2 regions of the Streptomyces odontomachicola genome follow, and region 1 is predicted to be linked to the other one. Evidence: riboswitches for the same ligand, from Rfam matches in the RefSeq annotation. Region 1 holds a riboswitch; the other holds the start of a gene.
The links. Region 1 has a riboswitch for S-adenosylmethionine ahead of ABEE00_RS12235 (aminotransferase class V-fold PLP-dependent enzyme). Riboswitches for the same ligand answer to the same signal wherever they lie in the genome.
Positions count from the first base shown of each region.

Region 1 (10,714 bases):
CCTGCTGCGCGACGTGGACCAGCGGACCTCGGGGCTGCTGGCGCAGGAGACCGGGGAGTTCGCCAACTTCGTGGAGCGCGGCCGCGATCCGGAGACCGGCAGGCCGTTCGGCTCGGCGCGCAGGCTGCTCACGGTGTTCCTGGAGCGGCAGTACGCCGATCCGGACGAGGAGCTGCTGGGCGCCGTCGGCGACTCGGTGATCCGGCAGCGCAGGGACATCCCGAGCCCGCACCCGCTGCACCGGGACAAGGCTGCGCTGCGGAACATCGCGGCGGACCGGGACAGTTCGGGCACGCTGCGGCCGGGCGGCGGCGCGAGCGAGGTCCGCTGGGCGAAGGTCACCATCGAGCCGGACGGCAGCGGTCCGCGCGGCACCTTCGTGGTCGCCTTCCACGTGGACCGCGAACAGCAGCGCGCCGAGCAGGTCTTCCGGCTGCTGCTGGCCATCTCGGGCGCCGCGCTGCTGATGACCGTGTGCATCGGCTGGGCGGTCGCGGGCCGCATCCTCGCCCCCGTACGGCTGGTCCGTACGACGGCCGCGCAGCTCACCGGGCAGGACCTCACCCGGCGCATCCCGGTGCACGGGCGGGAGGACAGGGACGACATGGCGGCGCTGGCGGCCACGTTCAACGCGATGCTGGACAGGCTGGAGCGGGCGTTCGCGGCGCAGCGGCAGTTCGTGGACGACGCGGGGCACGAGCTGCGCACGCCGATCACGATCGTGCGCGGCCACCTGGAGCTGATGGGCGAGGACCCGGCCGAGCGCGAGGAGACGGTGCGGCTGGTCACCGAGGAACTCGACCGGATGAGCCGCATAGTCGAGGACCTGCTGCTGCTCGCCAAGGCCGAGCGCCCGGACTTCGTCACCCCGGAGCCTGTCGAGCTGGCCGAGCTGACGGCCGACGTGTACGTGAAGGCCCGCGCGCTGGGCGAGCGCGCGTGGCGGCTGGACGGTGTCGCCGAGGGCGCCGTGCGCCTGGACCCGCAGCGGATCACCCAGGCCATGGTGCAGCTCGCGCAGAACGCCGTGCAGCACACGGCGGAGGGCGACACCGTACGGCTGGGTTCGCGGCGGCTCCCCTCGGGCGAGGTCGAGCTGTACGTGGTCGACAGCGGGCCCGGGGTGAGCCCGGAGGACGCGGCGCTGGTCTTCGAACGGTTCCGGCGGGGCAGCGCGCGGCGCGGTGTGCGCAGCGGCGGCGCCGGGCTCGGGCTGTCGATCGTGAAGGCCATCGTGGAGGGCCACGGCGGCAGGGCCGAGCTGCGCGCGACGGAGGGCGGGGGCGCGACGTTCGCGCTGGTCCTGCCGGTGGAGGGCGATCCGGGGCACGCCGACGAGGAGACAGGGACAGAGGGAGAGAGTTGAACCGCATCCTGATCGCCGAGGACGAGGAGCGGATCGCCGCCTTCGTCGAGAAGGGCCTGCGGGCCAACGGGTTCACCACGACCGTCGCCGCCGACGGCGACACCGCCTTCGACTACGCGTGCACCGGCGGCTTCGACCTGACCGTGCTGGACATCGGGCTGCCGGGCAGGGACGGGTTCAGCGTGCTGCGGGAGCTGCGCGAGGCGCGGGTGACGATGCCGGTGATCGTGCTGACCGCGCGGGATTCGGTACGCGACACCGTGGCGGGCCTGGAGGGCGGGGCCGACGACTGGATGACGAAGCCGTTCCGCTTCGAGGAGCTGCTGGCGCGCGTACGGCTGCGGCTGCGCACCGCGGCCCGCGCGCCGGAGGTGACGGTGCTGCGGAACGGGGACCTCACGCTGGACCTGCGCACGCGGCGCGCGCGTGCGGGCGGGCGGACGGTGGACCTGACAGCACGCGAGTTCGTCCTGCTGGAACTGTTCCTGCGCCACCCGGGCCAGGTGCTCTCCCGCGAGCAGATCCTGTCGCATGTGTGGGGGTACGACTTCGACCCCGGCTCGAACATCGTGGATGTGTACGTGCGGGCGCTGCGCAAGAAGCTGGGTGCGCACTGTCTGGAGACCGTGCGCGGGATGGGGTATCGCCTGCCTTAGCGTCCCGCTTGGACCGCCGGTCGGGTGCGCTTCTGGTCGCCTCCCGCTGCGGCGGGATGTGGGTTGTGGTTGCGCCCGACTTTGTGCCTTCCGGCCCGCCCTACGACGCTCCGCGCCTCCGGCCGAGCCTTGCTCCGCACAAGCCTGTGGTCGACTTCCGTATCGGCGTCCCTTTGAGGTTGTGGGCATTCGTTCCGCTGGGGCGGAACGGGTGGGCACAACCGGACTCGCGCCCCCTGCTCCCACGCAACCCCGCTCCCAACGGGGCCCGGGGCCCAGCCCCGGACAAGGTGAACTCACCTTCATAAACGGCTCATTGGGCCCTCACCGCGCCCAAAGAGGCTCGGCACCATGCCGATACGCCACGCCGCCGCACTCTGCACCGCGCTCACCCTGTGCGCACTCCTCGCCGTCCCCGGCGTCCTCCCCACCCTCGGCACCGACGCACGGCTGACCCTCGCCGTCTTCGCCTGCGCCACCTGCGCCTGGATCGGCACCCCGATCGACGACACCTACATCGCCCTCGGCGCGGGACTGGCCCTCGCCGCGACCGGCGTGATCAGCAGCGAGCAGCTCTTCGGGACGCTCGGCGACCCCACCGTATGGCTGCTGATCTGCGCCTTCGTACTGGCAGCCGCGGTCTCCCGCACAGGACTCGCGGCCCGCGCGGCGGCCTTCCTGGTGAGCGGGGCCCGCAGCGTACGGCAGCTCGCGCACCTCAGTACCGCGGCGCTCGTGGTCTCGGCGTTCGCCATCCCGGCGACCTCCGGCAGGGCCGCGCTGGCCCTCCCGGTGTTCCTCGCGCTGGCGAAGGCGCTCGCGGGGCGCACCCGCGTGGTGGTGATGCTCGCGCTCCTCTTCCCCACCGTCATCCTGCTCTCCGCCGTGGCCACGCTGATCGGCGCCGGCGCCCACCTGATCACCGTCGCGGTGCTGCTGGAGACCACGGGCGAACAGATCGGCTTCACGAAGTGGCTGCTCCTCGGCCTGCCCCTCGCAGTGGCGACCTCCCACGCGGCGGCGGAGGCCGTCCTGTTGACCACCACGAAGCGCGCCGACCGCCGCGGCCCCGTACGCGTCACCGCACAGGACATCGAGCAGCACACCGACACCCCGGTCACCGGGCCGCTGACCCCGCACGAGGCACGGGCCGCGCTGCTGCTGGCCACCGTCGTCGTGCTGTGGTGCAGCGAGCCCGTCCACGGGGTGTCCCCCGCACTCGTCGCGCTGATCGGCGCCGTCGTCGCGGCCTCACCGGCCCTGGGAACGGTGCCGCTCAAGGACGCGCTCAAGACCGTCCCCTGGGCGCTGCTCCTGTTCATGGCGGCGACCATGGCGATGGGCGTCGCGCTCATGGAATCCGGCGCGGCGCGCTGGCTGGTGGCCGGGCTGCCCGGCGAGGCGCTGCCGCCCTGGGCCTTCCTCGCCGTGGTCGTCGGCGTGAGCACGGCGGCGCATCTGCTGCTCCAGTCCCGTTCGGCGCGGTCCAGCGTGCTGGTGCCGCTGGTGGTGGCCGCCGCCGCGGGCGCGGGCGTCAACCCCGTCGCCGCCGGCCTCGCCTCGACCGCCGCGGCCGGTTTCTGCCACACCCTCCCCGCCTCCGCGAAGCCGGTCGCCCTCTTCGCCGACGTCCCCGGCACCCCCACCTACGCGCCGCGCGACCTGCTGCGGCTGTCCGCCGTGCTGGCGCCGGTCAGCGCGCTGTTGGTGCTGCTGTTCGCGCTCGCCGTGTGGCCGCTGCTCGGCGTCCCGGTGATCTGACCGCCGCACGCCACCCCTTTGGACGAAGGAGTACGTCATGCCTCACCTCACGCCCCAACTCCCCGTGCACGCGCACCACTTCACCGTCGCCCCCAGCGGCTTCAAGGAGTCGCTGTCGGCCCAGGGTGCCGCCGAGGCCATCGCCGAGGGGCTGCGCCGGGTCGAACCGGGCGCGACCATCGACCTCGTACCCCTGGTGGACGGCGGCGAGGGCACCGCCGAGACGCTGGCGGCGGCGACCGGCGGGCGGCTCCTGCGGCGCACCGCGACGGGCCCGGTCGGCGCCCCGGTGGACACCCACTTCGCGCTGCTCGGCGGCGGCGCGTCCGCGGCGGGCCGCACCGCCGTGGTCGAGATGGCGGCCGTCGCCGGGCTCTCCCTCGTACCCCGCGAACTCCGCGATCCCGGCGCGACGACCACGTACGGCGTCGGCGAACTCCTGCGCTCCGCACTGGACTCGGGCGCCCGCCGCATCCTGGTCGGCTGCGGCGACTCGGGCACCTCGGACGGCGGCGCGGGCGCGCTGGAGGCGCTCGGCGCGCGCCTGCTGGACGCCTCGGGAGCGCGGCTCCCGCCCGGCGGCGCGGCCCTGGCCCGGCTCGACCGCATCGACACGGCGGGACTCGACCCGCGGCTGCGCGAGGCCGGACTGCTCGTCGCCTGCAACCCGTTCAACGTCCTGTGCGGCCCCCGCGGCGTCGCCCGCGTCTTCGGCCCGCAGAAGGGCGCGACCGCCGCGCAGACGGAGCGGCTCTCGTACGGGCTCGAGCGCTGGGCCCGGGTGCTGGAGCGGGACCTGCGCGGGTGGCCGCGCGCGGTGACCGACCTGCGGTACGGGCCAGGGACCGGCGCCTCCGGCGGGCTCGGCGCGGGCCTCGCGGCGCTGGGCGCCCGGCTGCTCCCCCGCTTCGAGGTGCTGCTCGACGGGCTCGGGCTCGACGGCCTCGGCCTGGACGCGCGGCTGGCACGCGCCGATCTGGTGATCACCGCGGAGGGCTCGCTCGACGGGCAGACCCCGCGCGGCAAGGTGCCGGCCGAGGTGGCGCGCAGGGCGAAGCGGTACGGACGCCCCGTACTCGCGCTGGCCGGAACCCTCGGCGAGGGCGCGCACGAGGCGCGGGCCGCGGGCATCGACGCCTACCGGTCGATACTGCCCGCGCCCGTCGGTCTCGCCGAGGCCCTGGACCGCGGCGCCGAATACCTCGCCGACGCCGCCGAACACGCCCTGCGCATGGTCCTGCTGGGCACCCGCCTCAGGCCGGCGGGCGCCCAGGCCGCTCAGCCCTCGGAGCCGGAGGAGCCCGAGCCCGCGCCGGTCCTGTCCGGCACGCAGCGCCCGTCCTCGGTGCGGTAGGTCCAGCGCGCGCCGTCGGTGACCAGTTCGCGCACGGCCCGCACGAAGCGCTCGACGTGCTCGTCCGGCGTACCGGCGCCGAAGCTGACCCGGATCGCGTTCAGCGACTTCTCGCCGGGCGCCGCCTCGGGGGCTCCGCACTCGCCGGGGTCGCTCTCCTCGCCGCCGAGCAGGGTGCGCAGCAGCGGGTGCGCGCAGAACAGCCCGTCCCGTACGCCGATTCCGTACTCGGCGGAGAGCGCGGCGGCGAAGTGCGAGCTGTTCCAGCCGTCCACGACGAAGGAGAGCACCCCGACCCTGTCGGTGCCCTCGCCGAACAGCGAGAGCACCCGCACCTGCTCGACTCCCGCCAGGCCCGACTCCAGCTTCTCCAGCAGCTCGCGCTCGCGCTCCACCAGGCGGTCGAAACCGGCGGCTGTCAGCGCGCGGCAGGCGGAGGCGACGGCGTACGCGCCGATGACGTTCGGCGAACCGGCCTCGTGGCGCGCGGCGGTGGTGTGCCACTCGACCTCCACGCCGCCCTCGGCGGTGCGCGACACCTTGCGGCTGGCGCCGCCGCCCGCGAGGTAGGGCTCGGCCTCGCGCAGCCAGTCGGCGCGACCGGCGAGCACCCCGGCGCCGAACGGCGCGTACAGCTTGTGCCCGGAGAAGGCGATCCAGTCGGCGCCCGACTCGGCCAGGCTCACCGGGTGGTGGGGGGCGAGCTGCGCGGCGTCCACCACGATGCGCGCGCCGTGCCGGTGCGCCGCCTCGGCGAGCTCGCGCACCGGCCAGATCTCGCCGGTCACGTTCGATGCGCCGGTCACGCACACCAGCTTGGGACCCTTCGGCGCCTGGTGCAGCGCCTCCTCCAGGGTGTGCACGGCCTGTTCGGGCGAGCGGGGCGCGTCGAGGAACGTGGTGTCGTGCCCGCGCCAGGGCAGCAGCGAGGCGTGGTGCTCGGTCTCGAAGACGAACACCCGGGTGCCCTGCGGCAGTACGGAGGCGAGCAGGTTGAGGGAGTCCGTCGTGGCGCGGGTGAAGATCACCTCGTCGCCCTCGCGGCACCCGGTGAACTCCGCGACCGTGCGCCTGCTCTGCTCGAACAGCTCGGTGGAGAGCTGCGAGAGGTAGCCCGCGCCGCGGTGCACGCTGCCGTAGTACGGGGCGTAGGCGGCCACGTCGTCCCACACCCGCTGGAGCGCGGGGGCGCTCGCCGCGTAGTCGAGCGCGGCGTAGCTGACCTCGCCGCCGGTGACCAGCGGGACGCTGACGTCGCGGCCGAGGACGGGCAGGGGAAGCGGCGCGCAGGCGGGCTCCGCATCGGCGGTCCCGGCCGCGGCGGAGCCGGTGGGCGCGGAGACGGCGGAGGGCGCGGACTGGGCGGAGGACAGGTACGACATGGCGGAAAACTCCCGTACGAAGGCAGGCGAGACACACGCGTGGCGACGCACGGCCCGGGCGACGGGCGCGCGGAACGCGGTGCTTGAGGATGCGGAGAACCGGAGAAGGGCCGGCGCTACCGGAGAGACCGGCGCGGCCCTATCGCATTCGCTGACTCACGAGAAAGCTCCCTCGAAGACCAGGACCCCTGGCTGAGGGATCCGTGCTTGCCGCAGACCTTGCTGTCGTGCGGCCTGGTCATCACCCGGGGCACCCCACCACGGCAGGAGGGTTGCCGGACAGCGGGCCGGGGCCTTCTTCGCTGTCGCTCGTGACCTGGGCAGGAGTATGGCACAGGTGATCGCCCGTTCCGCAAGGGTGTCCGTATGGCGGGACCGGCGGCACGCACGCCACCGGTCCCGCGCGGCCCGTGGCTCACGGCTCGTGGCTCACGGCTCACGGCTCACGCTCGCGGTTCGCAGCCCCGCGGCTACGACAGTGCGCACAGCTCCCGCAGCGCCCCGTGCAGCGCCCCCGCGAGCGCGGCGGGCGGCAGGGCGCCGTCGGCCGAGCCGTGCAGCCCGAAGTGGACCGCGCCCCGGTACGGGGTCATCGCCACCGCGAGCTGGTGTCCTCCGGCCAGCGGGGCGAGCGGGTGCAGGGCGCGCAGCGGCGCCCCGTCGAGCGTGAACGGGATGTCAGGCAACGGCACACTCGTGGCCAGCGCGTCGAACAGCAGCGGCGCCGACTCCCGCAGCAGCGGCCCGGCCAGCCGGTGCGCGGCGGGCGGCACCAGGTCGGTGAGCAGCGCGAAGGCGCCGGGGCCTCGGCGGGGGCCGCGCTCCTTGTGCGCGCGCATCGCCTCGCGCACCAGGCGCAGCCGCTCCAGCGGGTCGGACTCGCCGAGCGGGAGGCGCAGGAGGTGCCCGGAGAGCTGGTTCCCGAGCCGGGGGTCGCCGGGGCGGCGCCTGCTGCTGACCGGCACCAGCACCCGTACGGGGCGGGCCGCCGGATCGTGCCCCGCGGCCTGGATGCGGTGGCGCAGCGCGGCGGCGCACAGCGCGAGCAGCACGTCGTTGACGGTGCCGCCGTGCGCCTTGCGTATCCGGTGCACCGCGTCCAGCGGCAGCACGGGGAACGCGAAGGCCCGGCCGCAGGCGGCCGGGCCCACCGCCGCGTGCAGCGGACTGGCCTGCGGATGCAGCGCGTTGCCCGCCGCGGTGGCCGCGACGGACGCGGCGATCTCGGCGGCCCTGCGGGTCCTCGCCACCTGACCGGGTATCCGCCCCGGCAGCCCCGCGATGGCCCGTACGGCGTCCACGGCGCGGCGCGGATCGGCGTACCGCAGCACTCCCCCGACGGGCTCCCCGCCGCCGCCCTCCCGGCCCTCCTCGGGCGGGCCGCCGAACGTCCGCCCGCGCACCTCCATCGGGTCGAAGAGCGCGGCGCCCAGCTCCATCGCCCGCAGCCCGTCGACCGAGGCGTGGTGGAACTCGGCGAGCAGCGCGAAGCCCTCCTCCGGCCGCCGCCCGGTGAACAGGTGCAGCCGCCACGGCGGCGCCCCCTCCGGCAGCGCCCCGCAGGCGGCCCGCGCCGCCTCACGTTCCAGGGCCGCGGCCTCCAATCCCCGTGCGGCGGCCGGAAGGTGGCGCACCTCCACGTGGGCCCGCGCGTCGAACCAGGGCACCTCGTGCCAGCGCGGCGCCTCCAGCGGGTTCCACCCCTGCCGCACCACCTGGCGCAACCGCGGCAGCGCGGAGGCCCGTTGGGCGAGCAGCGCCGCCAGCTCCTCAGCCGTGCGCGTCCGCGCCCCGGCGCCGAACACGGCCAGCGCCCCCAGCCGCAGCGGCGCCTCCCGCGACTCCATGCCCCAGAAGGCCGCATCCAGCGAACTGAGGTGATCCTCCATGTGCCAGTCCCCTCCCCTGTGTGGCAACACCACTCCCCCGGCCACACATTGTCGGGTAAAGGTTGACGGCGCGTTACGAGGAGCGGCGCTTCTCGGCCGCGTACGGTCGGGACTTCGGCCGTGTACGGGCAGGGGTCCGGCCGCGTACGGGCGGGAGTTCAGCCCTCGGCGCGCACCCTCCGCCGCACCTCGTACCCGGCCAGCACCACCGCCAGCGTGACCGCGCTCATCCAGAACTGCGCCCTGCTGTCCGGCAGCACCGCCATGGCCAGCAGCACCGCGGCCATCCCCGCGACGGCGAGCCAACTCAGCCACGGATAGCCCCACATGGGCAGCCGCAGCCGGTCGGGGTCCTCCCGCTCCAGGCGCCGCCGCATCCTGATCTGCGCCAGTCCCACCAGGAGGTACACGAACAGCGCGACCGCGCCGTAGGAGTTGATCAGGAACTGGAAGATCCCGTCGGGCGAGGCCCACGCGGCCACCGTGGAGGCGAAGCCGACCACCGTCCCGGCCAGCAGCGCGCGGCGCGGCACCCCGCCCCGCCCGATCTTCGCGAGCCCGCGCGGCGCGTCCCCGTTGCCGGTCAGCGCGAACAGCATCCTGGAGGACGTGTAGAGCGCGGAGTTGAGGCAGGACAGCACGGCCGTCAGCACCACGGCGTTCATCACCGTGGACACCGCCGGGACCCCCATCGCCCCCAGCACGGCCCCGTACGGGCTGACCTGCACGGCGTGCGAGTTCCACGGCACCACCGAGACGACCACGGCGACCGACAGCACGTAGAAGGCGACCACCCGCAGGATGATGGAGCGCATGGCGTCGGCCACCGCGCGCTCGGGCTCCTCCGACTCGGCGGCCGCGATGGTGACGATCTCCGCGCCGGTGAAGAAGCCGATGCAGGGCACCACCGCCGCCAGTACGGCCGCCGCCCCCGCCGGCGCGAATCCGCCGTGCCCCACCAGGTTCCCGGCCGCCTCCGACGCGCCGCCCCCGCCGGGCAGCACCCCCGCGAGCCAGAGCACGCCGGCGAAGAGGAACACCACGATCGCCGCGACCTTCACCGAGGAGAACCAGTACTCGAACTCCCCGTACGCACGCGCCGAGACCATGTTCGTGGCCGTGAGGAGCACCATCAGCACCAGGCTGACGGCCCACAACGGGGCGCCCGGCAGCCACAATTGGATGATCCGTCCCCCGGCCACCGCCTCCACGGCGACCACGATCACGAAGAAGTACCAGTAGAGCCACCCGGTCAGGAAGCCGGCCCGGCGCCCCAGTTCCTCCCGCACGTGTACGTAGAAGGAGCCCTGCACCGGGCGCGCCACGGTCATCTCCGCGAGCATCCGCATGATCAGCACCGTGAGCGCGCCCGCCACCAGGAAGGAGACCACGGCGGCCGGACCGGTCGAGCCGATCACGACCCCGCTGCCCACGAAGAGCCCGGCGCCGATCACCCCGCCCAGCGCGATCAGGTTCATATGGCGCCGCTTGAGCCCCGTGCGCAGCCCGTTCGCGCCCTCGGCGGATTCCCGCGCGGGCTCGGCCGCCTTCTCCTCTACCGCCACTACCTCGTCCTCATCGCAGCTCCGGGGTGCCGTCCGCACCCCGGAGGCGACGATTCCAGAGGAGTGTTGACATGACGTTGCGCCACATTGCGGCCGTACGTCAGTCGTGTTGCCCCGGCCCTCTCACCGGGGCCGTTCCGCTGACTCAGTCCCGCTGACTCAGTCCTGCTGCCTGCGGTGCACCACCTGCGCGGAGGACTGGTCCCTGGCGAGCACCAGCATGGAGTCGATGTTCACGTGCGCGGGCCGGGCCGCCACCCAGCCCACGCAGTCCGCGATGTCCTCGGCGGAGAGCGGGGTCATGCCCTCGTAGACCTTCTCCGCGCGCTCCTCGTCCCCGCCGAAGCGCACCTTGGCGAACTCCGTGTGCACGAGCCCCGGATCGATCTGGCACACCCGCACCGGCTGCCCCAGCATCTCCTTGCGCAGCACCTTCGTCAGCGCGGTCACCGCGTGCTTCGCCGCGTTGTAGCCCGCGCCCCCGGGATACGGCTCCTGGCCCGCGATCGAGCCGATCGTGATCACCTGGCCGTCGCCGGAGGCGATCAGCTTGGGCAGCAGCGCCTTGGTCATCCGCAGCGTGCCCAGCACGTTCGACTCGTACATCGCGAGCCAGTCGTCCTCGTCGGCCTCCGCCACCGGGTCGGTGCCCAGCGCGCCGCCCGCGTTGTTCACCAGCAGGTCGCAGCGCTCCACGGTGGCGCAGAACGCCTCGACGGAGGCCGGGTCCGTCACGTCCAG
Region 1 covers NZ_JBCFOK010000005.1:486,854-497,567, reverse strand. Annotated here, with positions in the region: gene ABEE00_RS12255 (sensor histidine kinase) at 1-1,366, shown strand, start outside; gene ABEE00_RS12250 (response regulator transcription factor) at 1,363-2,022, shown strand; gene ABEE00_RS12245 (SLC13 family permease) at 2,374-3,783, shown strand; gene ABEE00_RS12240 (glycerate kinase family protein) at 3,821-5,137, shown strand; gene ABEE00_RS12235 (aminotransferase class V-fold PLP-dependent enzyme) at 5,062-6,519, opposite strand; SAM riboswitch class IV at 6,718-6,836, opposite strand; gene ABEE00_RS12230 (wax ester/triacylglycerol synthase domain-containing protein) at 6,990-8,408, opposite strand; gene ABEE00_RS12225 (amino acid permease) at 8,567-9,973, opposite strand; gene ABEE00_RS12220 (SDR family NAD(P)-dependent oxidoreductase) at 10,133-10,714, opposite strand, start outside.

Region 2 (10,714 bases), on a different contig from region 1:
GCGTGGAGAACGACGAGGGTCGCCCCATCGTCTACGTCTACGAGCTGGACCCCGCCAAGAACGAGTACGTCCCCACCGGCATCCACCACGACCAGCTCAAGCTCACCGAGCCGTTCCCGATCGACGTCGACCTGAACGAGATCCGCGCGGGCCGCGCCCGCTAATCGCCATACAACGCCGAGGGCGGCGCCCCCTCGCGGGGAGCGCCGCCCTCGGTTCGACTGCTGGCGCAGTCCGTACGGAATCCGTACGGCAGCGGATCAGAAGTCCATGCCGCCCATGCCGCCGGCGGCACCGGCGTCGGCGCCAGCGGCGGCCTTCTCCGGCTTGTCGGCGATGACGGCCTCGGTGGTGAGGAAGAGCGCCGCGATGGAGGCGGCGTTCTGCAGCGCGGAGCGCGTCACCTTGGCCGGGTCGATGATGCCTTCCTTGACCAGGTCCACGTACTCGCCGGAGGCGGCGTTGAGGCCGTGGCCCGGGGTCAGGTTGCGCACCTTCTCGACGATGACGCCGCCCTCGAGGCCGGCGTTCACGGCGATCTGCTTGAGCGGGGCCTCCAGCGCGAACTTCACGGCCTGCGCACCGGTCGCCTCGTCGCCCTCGAGCTCCAGCTTCTCGAACGCGGAGGACGCCTGCAGCAGGGCCACGCCACCGCCGGCGACGATGCCCTCCTCGACGGCCGCCTTCGCGTTGCGCACGGCGTCCTCGATGCGGTGCTTGCGCTCCTTGAGCTCGACCTCGGTGGCGGCACCGGCCTTGATGACGGCCACGCCGCCGGCCAGCTTCGCCAGGCGCTCCTGGAGCTTCTCGCGGTCGTAGTCCGAGTCGCTGTTCTCGATCTCGGCGCGGATCTGGTTGACCCGGCCCTGGACCTGCTCGCTGTCACCGGCACCGTCGACGATGGTGGTCTCGTCCTTGGTGATGACGACCTTGCGGGCGCGGCCCAGCAGCTCAAGACCGGCGTTCTCCAGCTTGAGGCCGACCTCCTCGGAGATGACCTGGCCGCCGGTGAGGATGGCGATGTCGCCGAGCATGGCCTTGCGGCGGTCGCCGAAGCCCGGGGCCTTCACGGCGACGGACTTGAAGGTGCCGCGGATCTTGTTCACCACGAGGGTGGACAGGGCCTCGCCCTCGACGTCCTCCGAGATGATCAGCAGCGGCTTGCCCGACTGCATGACCTTCTCCAGCAGCGGAAGGAGGTCCTTCACGTTGCTGATCTTGGAGTTGACGATGAGGATGTACGGGTCCTCGAGCTCCGCCTCCATGCGCTCCATGTCGGTGGCGAAGTAGGCGGAGATGTAGCCCTTGTCGAAGCGCATGCCCTCGGTGAGCTCCAGCTCGAGCCCGAAGGTCTGCGACTCCTCGACGGTGATGACGCCTTCCTTGCCGACCTTGTCCATGGCCTCGGCGATCAGCTCGCCGATCTGCGAGTCGGCGGCGGAGATGGAGGCGGTGGAGGCGATCTGCTCCTTGGTCTCCACGTCCTTGGCCTGCTCCAGCAGCGCGCCGGAGACGGCCTCGGTGGCCTTCTCGATGCCGCGCTTCAGCGCCATCGGGTTGGCACCGGCGGCGACGTTCCGCAGGCCCTCCTTGACCAGCGCCTGCGCCAGGACGGTCGCGGTCGTCGTGCCGTCACCGGCGACGTCGTCCGTCTTCTTCGCGACCTCCTTGACCAGCTCGGCGCCGATCTTCTCGTACTCGCCCTCGAGCTCGATCTCCTTGGCGATGGAGACACCGTCGTTGGTGATGGTGGGGGCGCCCCACTTCTTCTCCAGCACGACGTTGCGGCCCTTGGGCCCGAGGGTGACCTTTACGGCGTCGGCGAGCTGGTTCATACCGCGCTCAAGGCCGCGCCGCGCCTCCTCGTCGAACGCGATGATCTTGGCCATGTGAAGTGGTCCTCCCGGACTGGGGGTGGATTACTCCGGACCGCGCTGGCGCCCGCGACGGACGGCCTCCGGACCTGGCGGTTCCTTCCCCACCGGGTCCAGCGGGCCTCACCGACCCGGTCCTTCCCTGGCACTCTCCGGTGGAGACTGCCAACGCCAATGATTAGCACTCGACCCCTATGAGTGCAAGGTGCTCACCTTTCCGAGAGATGTGCGCCCGGCCCCTCCTCCGACCCCCGCCCGGCGCGTGGCCACCGCCAGGGGCGGTGGTCGGGCGACGGGCGGGCGCAAGGCCCTTCGCGCGAGGGAGTGCTACGGCCCAGCCAATCCGCGAGCCCCCGCCCCGAGTTGCCCCGCACAACGCTGAGGGGGCGCCCCCGCCGCAGCGGAAGCGCCCCCTCGTGACGTTGCGAAGATCAACCGGTCACGCGGACCATGTCCGCCTGCGGTCCCTTCTGACCCTGCGAGATCTCGAACTCGACCCGCTGTCCTTCGTCCAGGGTGCGGTACCCGTCCATCTGGATCGCGCTGTAGTGGACGAACACGTCCGCACCACCGTCGACCGCGATGAAGCCGTACCCCTTCTCCGCGTTGAACCACTTGACGGTGCCCTGAGCCATTCCTAACTCCCCTATTACTGGCCCTTGCACGAGCCCGCACTTCACGAACCCGGGTCAGACCTCACTTCCGGACAAGCGGAGGCGTGCGCCGGAACCTGTCGACCGCGGCTGAATGTATCTGCACGACCGCCCTCTGCAACAGGTCAATCGGACGAGAATTCTGGGCACGGCCGATCGGCGATATGACCTCAAGTGCCGCTAAAACAGGGCAAGTCGGGTCAGACAAAGAGGAACAGAAGGGGCATAAGCCGCACCAATTTTGCGCACAACTTGTCCGCATCTCATATGCGTTCGATACGCGCGTGGGGCGGATGCGACGGAAGCGACATCAAACCTTATCGCTTCCCGGAACGCGGAATCGCCTCCTCCGGTGCTGCCGGAGGAGGCGATTCGAAGATTTTCGATCTGTTGACGATTCAGCGGAATTTCGGCCCGCGCGAAGCCCTTGACCGGCGCGTACCCGCGAATCGTTCGGTTATCGGCGCGACGAGGCGCCGGCGACGGCGACGGCCTCAGCAGCCGCCGGCGACCGCCGGGATGATCGAGACGCCGGCGCCGTCAGGCGTGGGGGTCTCCAGGCCCTGCTCGAAGCGGACGTCGTCGTCGTTCACGTACACGTTGACGAAGCGGCGCAGCTTGCCCTCGTCGTCCAGGACGCGGGCGCCGATGCCGGTGTGGTTCTTGTCCAGGTCCGTCAGCACCTCGGAGAGCGTGCCGCCCTCGGCGGTCACCTCGGCACGGCCGTCGGTGTAGGTGCGCAGGATGGTCGGGATGCGGACGTTGACGCTCATGGGGCTACTGCCTTCCGTGGTGCGGGTGCGGAGGGTTCGGGAGGAATGCGGCGTACGGGGATGCGGTGTACGGGGATGCGGTGTACGGAGATGCGGCGTGCGTACGCGGCGTACGTATCAGCGCGCGCGGCTCAGGCGAGGCCCGCCGCGCGGAACGCGTCCAGGTTCGGGCGGATCACGGCCGAGGGCCCGGTCGTCGGCGCGACCGCGTCCAGGGTCTTGAGCCCGTCGCCGGTGTTGAGGACGACGGTGGTCAACGACGGGTCCAGCGCGCCCTCTTCGATCAGCTTCTTCGTCACGCCGACGGTCACGCCGCCCGCGGTCTCGGCGAAGATGCCCTCGGTGCGGGCCAGCAGCTTGATCGCGTCGACGACCTGCGCGTCGGTCACGTCCTCCACCGCGCCGCCGGTGCGCCGGGCGATGTCCAGGACGTACGGGCCGTCCGCCGGGTTGCCGATGGCGAGCGACTTGGCGATGGTGTCCGGCTTCTGCGGCTTGACCACGTCGTGCCCGGCCTTGAAGGCGGCCGACACCGGCGAGCAGCCCTCGGCCTGGGCGCCGAAGATCTTGTACGGCTTGTCCTCGACGAGCCCGAGCGCGATCAGCTCCTTGAGACCCTTGTCGATCTTCGTGAGCTGGGAGCCCGAGGCGATCGGGATGACGAGCTGGTCCGGCAGCCGCCAGCCGAGCTGCTCGCAGATCTCGTACGCGAGGGTCTTGGAGCCCTCCGCGTAGTACGGGCGGAGGTTCACGTTCACGAAGCCCCAGCCCTCGCCGAGCGGGTCGCCGATGAGCTCCGAGCAGAAGCGGTTCACATCGTCGTACGTGCCCTCGATGCCGACCAGGTCGCCGCCGTACACCGCGGCCATCACGACCTTGCCCTGCTCCAGGTCGTGCGGGATGAACACGCAGGACCGCAGCCCCGCGCGGGCCGCGGCCGCGCCGACCGCGCCGGCCAGGTTGCCGGTTGAGGAGCAGGAGAGCGTGGTGAAGCCGAAGGCGCGGGCCGCCTCGACGGCGATCGCCACGACGCGGTCCTTGAAGGAGTGCGTCGGGTTGCCGGAGTCGTCCTTGACGTGCAGCTCGCCGGTCACGCCGAGCTCGCGCGCGAGGTGGTCGGCCTTGACCAGCTTGGTGAAGCCGGGGTTGATGTTGGGCTTCGAGGCCACGTCCTCGGGGACGGGCAGCAGCGGGGCGTACCGCCAGATGTTGTCGGGGCCCTCCGAGATCCGCTTGCGGAGGGCTTCGGGATCGCCGCCGGGAAGGTCGTACGAGATCTCCAGCGGCCCGAAACACTCGATGCAGGCGAAGACGGGGCCGAGCGGGAAGCGCTCCCCGCACTCGCGGCAGGACAGGGCGGCGGCGGGGCCGAGACGGACGGCGTCGGCGTTACGGTTGCCCTGTTCAGGAGCTTGCACAGCCATGAAGGCGAGGCCCTTTCTCCTCATCTTTCCCATGGCGTATCTCGCCATGAGACGGAATTGGCACCTTCCCGAGTCAGGGACCTCGCGATGACACGAACCTGACTGGAGGGTTGCCGGGGCTTCAACGGGCCGTTCCCTCTGCCCCTCTGGATGAGCTGTATGAAGTTTTCCGCGGTCGGCCTGCGGCCCTGAGCGGGCCGGACGCAAAGCGACCCCGACATGCGGTCGCCATCCGCGTTGTTCAAGACTGTAACCGACGCCACCGACTCTTGAGATAGTCGTCCGAACCGCGAGATGGATCACATGGGGAGCATGATTGGGCAGCCTGGGCCTGAGCAGGCCCTGCGGGCAGCGCAGCACGACGTGCGGGCGGCCGTTCCGGCCGCGGAGCACGACGTGCTGCCGGAAGTGGCGGAGTGGCTGGAGCGGCGCTCCTTCCCGGCGGACCGCCAACTCCCCCTGGAACGGCTGCTGTCCGCGAAACGCAGCACGGGCAGCAGCGTCAGCGTGGTGCTCCCCGCGCTCAACGAGGAACGCACCGTCGGCGAGATCGTCACCGTCATCCGGCGCGAGCTGATGAGCGAGGAGGCGCCGCTCGTCGACGAGCTCGTCGTCCTCGACTCCGGCTCGCACGACCGTACGGGCGAGGTCGCGGCGGCCGCCGGGGCGCGGGTCGTGCACCGTGACGAGGTGCTGCCGCGGATACCCGCGCTGCCGGGCAAGGGCGAGGTGCTGTGGCGCTCGCTGCTCGCCACCAGCGGCGACGTGGTCTGCTTCGTCGACGCCGACCTCGTCGACTTCTCCGCCTCCTTCGTCACCGGCATCGTCGGCCCGCTGCTGACCGATCCGCGGTTGCAGCTCGTCAAGGCCATGTACGACCGGCCGATGGGCTCCGACCCGGCGGGCGGCGGCCGGGTCACCGAGCTGATGGCCCGGCCCCTGCTCAACATGCACTGGCCGCAGCTCGCCGGCTTCGTGCAGCCGCTCGGCGGCGAGTACGCGGCCCGCCGCTCGCTCCTGGAGCGGCTGCCGTTCCCTGTGGGGTACGGGGTCGAGATCGGGCTCCTCATCGACGCGCTCCAGCTGTGCGGGCTCGACGCCCTGGCGCAGGCGGACGTGGGCGTACGCCGGCACCGTCACCAGAGCGGGCAGGCACTCGGCCGGATGGCGGCGGCCATCTACCGCACCGCGCAACTCCGCCTCTCCCGCGGCCACTTGGTGCGAGCGGCCCTGACCCAGTACACCCGAGCCGACTCCGGCACAGGCTTCACCCCCCACACCCACCCCGTGGACACGGAGGAGCGGCCGCCGATGGGGGAGATCGCGGAGTATGTACGGAGCAGGGCGGCGTAGCTTTTGCGCCGGCAGCTCCTTTTCCGCCCCCGCCTCCCCGCACGAGCTGTGGGCATTCGTTCCGTCGGGGCGAGGGGGGTACCTCCCTACTCGGAGCGAAGTCGAAGAGCTTGGGGGAGGGTGGGCACAGCGGACCGCAGCCCCCGCACCCGCGCCACCACGCACCCAACGGGGCCCGGGGCGCAGCCCCGGAAGCAGGGGCAGCCAGAGGCCACCCCGTAGCGCAAGGTGACCGAAGCAAGGCGGGGCTCCACGTTTCGCCACCCGGCGCGAGGGCTACGCTCCGAACCATGGTCCAGGAACTCGCCCGCGTCCTCGTCGCCTCGAACCGCGGCCCGGTGACCTACACCCCCGCCGACGACGGCACCCTGACCGCGAAACGCGGCGGCGGCGGCCTCGTCTCGGGCCTCTCGGCGATCGGCACGGACGCGGGCGCCCTGTGGGTGTGCGCCGCACTCGGCGAAGGCGACCGCGAGGCGGCCCGCCGGGCCGCGGCCCGGCAGCCGGACCGCCTCCCCCCGGAGGACACCGGCGACCAGCCGGTCCGCATGCTGGACATCCCCGAGCACACCTTCACGGCCGCGTACAACGGCATCGCCAACTCGGTCCTGTGGTTCGTCCACCACCTGCTGTACCAGACCCCCCTCGAGCCGTCCTTCGACGCCGGTTTCGAGGACATGTGGGCCTCGTACGAGCGCTACAACGCCGCCTTCGCCGCCGCCCTCGCCGAGGAGGCGGCGGAAGGCGCGGCCGTACTGGTGCAGGACTACCACCTCACGCTGGTGCCAGGGATGCTCCGCGAACGCCGCCCCGACCTGCGCATCGGCCACTTCTCGCACACCCCGTGGGCGCCCGCCGACTACTACCGGATGCTGCCCGACGCCGTGGCGGCCGAGGTGCTGCGGGGGATCCTCGGCGCGGACCGCGCCGCGTTCCTCACCCGCCGCTGGGCCGCGGCCTTCGCGGAGTGCTGCGAACGGGTGCTGGGCGCGGAAGTCGCGTACGGCGAGAGCGAGTTGACCGTCACGCACGAGGGCCGCAGCACCCGCCTCGGCGTGCACGGGCTCGGCGCCGACGCGGACTTCCTGCGCGAACGGTCCCGCCGCGAGGACGTGGACGAGCGGATGGCGCAGCTCCGCGAGCAGATCGGCACGGGTGCGGACGGGTCACGGCGCCGTACCGTCGTACGCGTCGACCGCACCGAGCTCTCCAAGAACATCGTGCGCGGCCTGCACGCCTACCGGCGCCTGCTCGCCGACCGCCCGGAATGGCACGGCGAGGTCGTCCACCTGGCCTTCGCCTACCCGTCCCGGCAGGACCTGGCCGTATACCGCGACTACACCGAGCAGGTCTCGCGCGTCGCCGAGGAGATCAACGCGGCCTTCGGCACCCCGGACTGGACCCCGGTCGTGCTGCATGTGAAGGACGACTTCGCGCGCTCGCTGGCCGCCTACCGGATGGCGGACGTGGCGCTGGTCAACCCGATCAGGGACGGCATGAACCTGGTCGCCAAGGAGGTCCCGGTCGTCTCCGACGAGGGCTGCGCCCTGGTGCTCTCCCGCGAGGCGGGCGCCTACGCCGAACTCGGCGAGGACGCCCTGGTGGTCAACCCCTACGACGTGACCGCCACAGCCGAGGCCCTCCACACGGCCCTCACCATGGAGCGGGACGACCGCGCGGAACGCACAAAGCGCCTGACAGCAGCGGCAACAGCACTCCCCCCGGAACGCTGGTTCCTGGACCAGCTACGGGCGCTGGGAGGGTGAGGGAGCGGGGTCGAAGGAGAGTGATCGGCCCTTGGGGGCCCTCCCCCTCCCCTACCCCTCCACCCCCTCCGCCACCCCCGCCAGCAGCTCGACCACGCCCGCCGGACCGTCGACCACCAGGTCTGCTCGGGCCGCGAGTTCGGTCACCTCGTCCGAGCCGCTGCATACCAGCAGGCCCCGTACTCCCTCTCCTCTCAGGTGTTCCACCGCGTCGAAGGCGGCGAGGTCGCCGAGGTCGTCGCCCGCGTACAGGACGGTCTCGGCTCCCGTCTCGCGCAGGAAGCCCTCCAGCGCCGCGCCCTTGTCCACACCCGGCGGGCGCAGCTCCAGCACCATGCGGCCGGGCTCGATGACCAGCCCGTGCCGTGCGGCGAACGCGGTGAGCGGCTCCCTCAGCAGGTCGAAGGCCGCCTGGGGCCGCTCGGCGCGCCGGGTGTGCACGGCGACCGCACGCCCCTTGTCCTCCGTCCAGGTGCCGGGCGGCGCACCCAAGTCCGTGAGGAGCGAGGGGAGTTCGGCCCTCGCGGCGGCCACCCCCGGCGGCTCCCCGGGCGCCCGCACCTCCCCGCTCGCCGCGTCCCAGCGCTCGGCCCCGTACGCGCCCAGCACCGTCAGGTGGTCCAGTCCCGGCGCGCCCGCGAAGCCTCCGTACCGCACGGCGGCGTCGGCGGGGCGGCCGGTGATCACCGCGACGGCCCGGAGCCGGGGCGCGAGCCGGGACAGGACGGGGACGGCGTCCGGGTGGGCGCGGGCCTGCTCGGGGTCGGCGACGATCGGGGCGAGGGTGCCGTCGAAGTCCACGGCGACGGCGGCCCGTTCGGGCGCGTGCAGGAGGGCGTCGAGTGCGGCCCGGCCGGCCGCGGTGCGGGGTGTGGGAAGGGCCATGCGGTGACCCTACCCACGCCCCGCCGCTGCCGGACGGGTCAGCGTATGCGGCGGCGCTCCTCGCGGCGTGCGCGCAGCCTGTTGACCGTGACGGGGTCGTGGGCGAGGGCGTACGGATCGTCGAGGAGGGCGTTGAGCACCTGGTAGTAACGGGTGGGCGAGAGGTCGAGCTGCTCGCGTATGGCGCGCTCCTTGGCGCCGGGGCCCGTCCAGGCGCCGCGCTCCAGCGCCAGGACGCGCGTATCGCGCTCGGAGAGGCCGCGGACCGGGATCGGTGCGGGCTCCGCTTCACGTACCTCAGTCATGACAACAACGTACTGGGGGCCACTGACAATCCGGCCCGTAAGGCCGTGACCTGCGGTGATGGGACTGCCAGTGGCCCGGGGAGCAGGCTGCGGGGTCAGCGGGAGGAGGACTCCTCCGCCTCGGCCTTGCGCTGGAGGGAGCCGAGCACGTTGGCGGGGTCGTCGGTGACGGCCTTGCCGATGTTCTCCTTGATGTCGGCGCTGACGTGCGCCCAGGAGACCTTGCCCGCCGGGTAGAACTCGGCGCTGGAGAGCTGGTCGAGGAAGCGCCACAGCTTCTTGTGGCTGCTGTCCTGGCGCATGCGGCGGCTGGCCGAGGTGGTGACCGGCAGCATGTCGTAGCGGTCGGCGAAGGCGTAGTGGTTCTTCTCGTCGTAGACGAAGTTGAGGAACTTCGCTATCTCCTTGCGCCGGCCGTTCTGCTTGAAGGCCATCAGCCAGTCGGCGACGCCCATGGTCGCCTTCGCCGTGCCGTCCTTGCCGGGCAGCTCGGCTGTGCCGTAGTCCACCCCGCCGCGCTTGGCCTGCTGCATCAGCGTGGGGTGGCCGTTGAGCATGCCGACCTCGCCGCGGCTGAACGCGTCGAAGAGGGTCTGCCGGTCGGTGCCGCCCGGGTCGGGGTTGGTCAGCTTCGCGCCGACCAGGTCGTCCTTGAGCCAGCGGAACGCCTCGACGTTCTCCTCGGAGTCGATGGTGTAGGTGCCGACCTCGTCCGCGTAGCCGCCGCCCGCGCTGAGCATCCACATCATGGTCTCGGCCGGCGCCTCCTCGGGCCCGAGCGGAAGCCCGTACGGGATCTTCACTCCGGACGACTTGAGGGCCTTGGCGGCCGACTTGAGGTCGCTCCAGCTCTTCGGCGGGTCGCTGGGGTCGAGCCCGGCCTTCGCGAAGAGCGTCTTGTTGAAGAAGAGAAGGCGGGTGCTGGCCGCGAACGGCAGCCCGTACTGGACCCTGATGACCTCGCCCGCCTCGGCGAGACCGGGGATGAAGTCGGCCTGGGTGGGGATGGAGAGGACGTCGCTGGCCGGGTAGAGCTTGTCCTGGCTGGCGTAGTTGGCGTACGCGCCGATCTGCGCGATGTCCGGGGCCTTGCCGTCCCGCACCAGGTCGGCGACCTTCTTGTCGACGTCGTTCCAGCTGTAGACCTCGACGTCCACCGTGATGCCGGGGTTCTTCTTCGTGAACGCGCGCGAGACCTGCTCCCAGTAGTCCCTTGAGCTGTTGTCACCGCCGGGGTCGCCGTAGTCGGCCGCGATCAGTTTGAGTGCGCCCTCGCCGGTGCCCGCCCCGGTGCCGCAGCCCGAAGCGGCCAGCCCGGCGGCCCCCGCAACTCCCGTCGCCAGCCCCAGAAAACGCCGACGCTCCACTGGTTTACCCCTTACGCCCGTTCAAGTCCTGACTGCACCGTGGTCACACTCACTCCCGACGGCCCGCACAGGACCCCCAATACCGGAACGTGAGTCTCCCCCCAATACCCCACAAGGTCTACACCACGGGCGGTGGCGATGCGGAAACGGGCCGCCGCGGAAACGAGCCCGTTCCGGACGCTCCGGCACGAACGGGGAAAGCCGGACCGGACCCGGCACAATGCCGCGAGTGGACTAGACCTCTTCCGGGTTCTCGCGGACACTTGGCGGTGTGAGTCGCCGTGAAGCCGAACCAACCCAGCGCTATGTCATCG
Region 2 covers NZ_JBCFOK010000001.1:146,886-157,599, reverse strand. Annotated here, with positions in the region: gene ABEE00_RS00850 (Uma2 family endonuclease) at 1-164, shown strand, start outside; gene groL (chaperonin GroEL) at 261-1,889, opposite strand; gene ABEE00_RS00840 (cold-shock protein) at 2,306-2,509, opposite strand; gene ABEE00_RS00835 (MoaD/ThiS family protein) at 3,022-3,300, opposite strand; gene thrC (threonine synthase) at 3,432-4,724, opposite strand; SAM riboswitch class I at 4,742-4,881, opposite strand; gene ABEE00_RS00825 (glucosyl-3-phosphoglycerate synthase) at 5,121-6,077, shown strand; gene ABEE00_RS00820 (alpha,alpha-trehalose-phosphate synthase (UDP-forming)) at 6,368-7,843, shown strand; gene otsB (trehalose-phosphatase) at 7,895-8,728, opposite strand; gene ABEE00_RS00810 (DUF3263 domain-containing protein) at 8,767-9,033, opposite strand; gene ABEE00_RS00805 (extracellular solute-binding protein) at 9,129-10,400, opposite strand.
Region 2: another riboswitch for S-adenosylmethionine. It lies ahead of thrC (threonine synthase); the one in region 1 lies ahead of ABEE00_RS12235 (aminotransferase class V-fold PLP-dependent enzyme).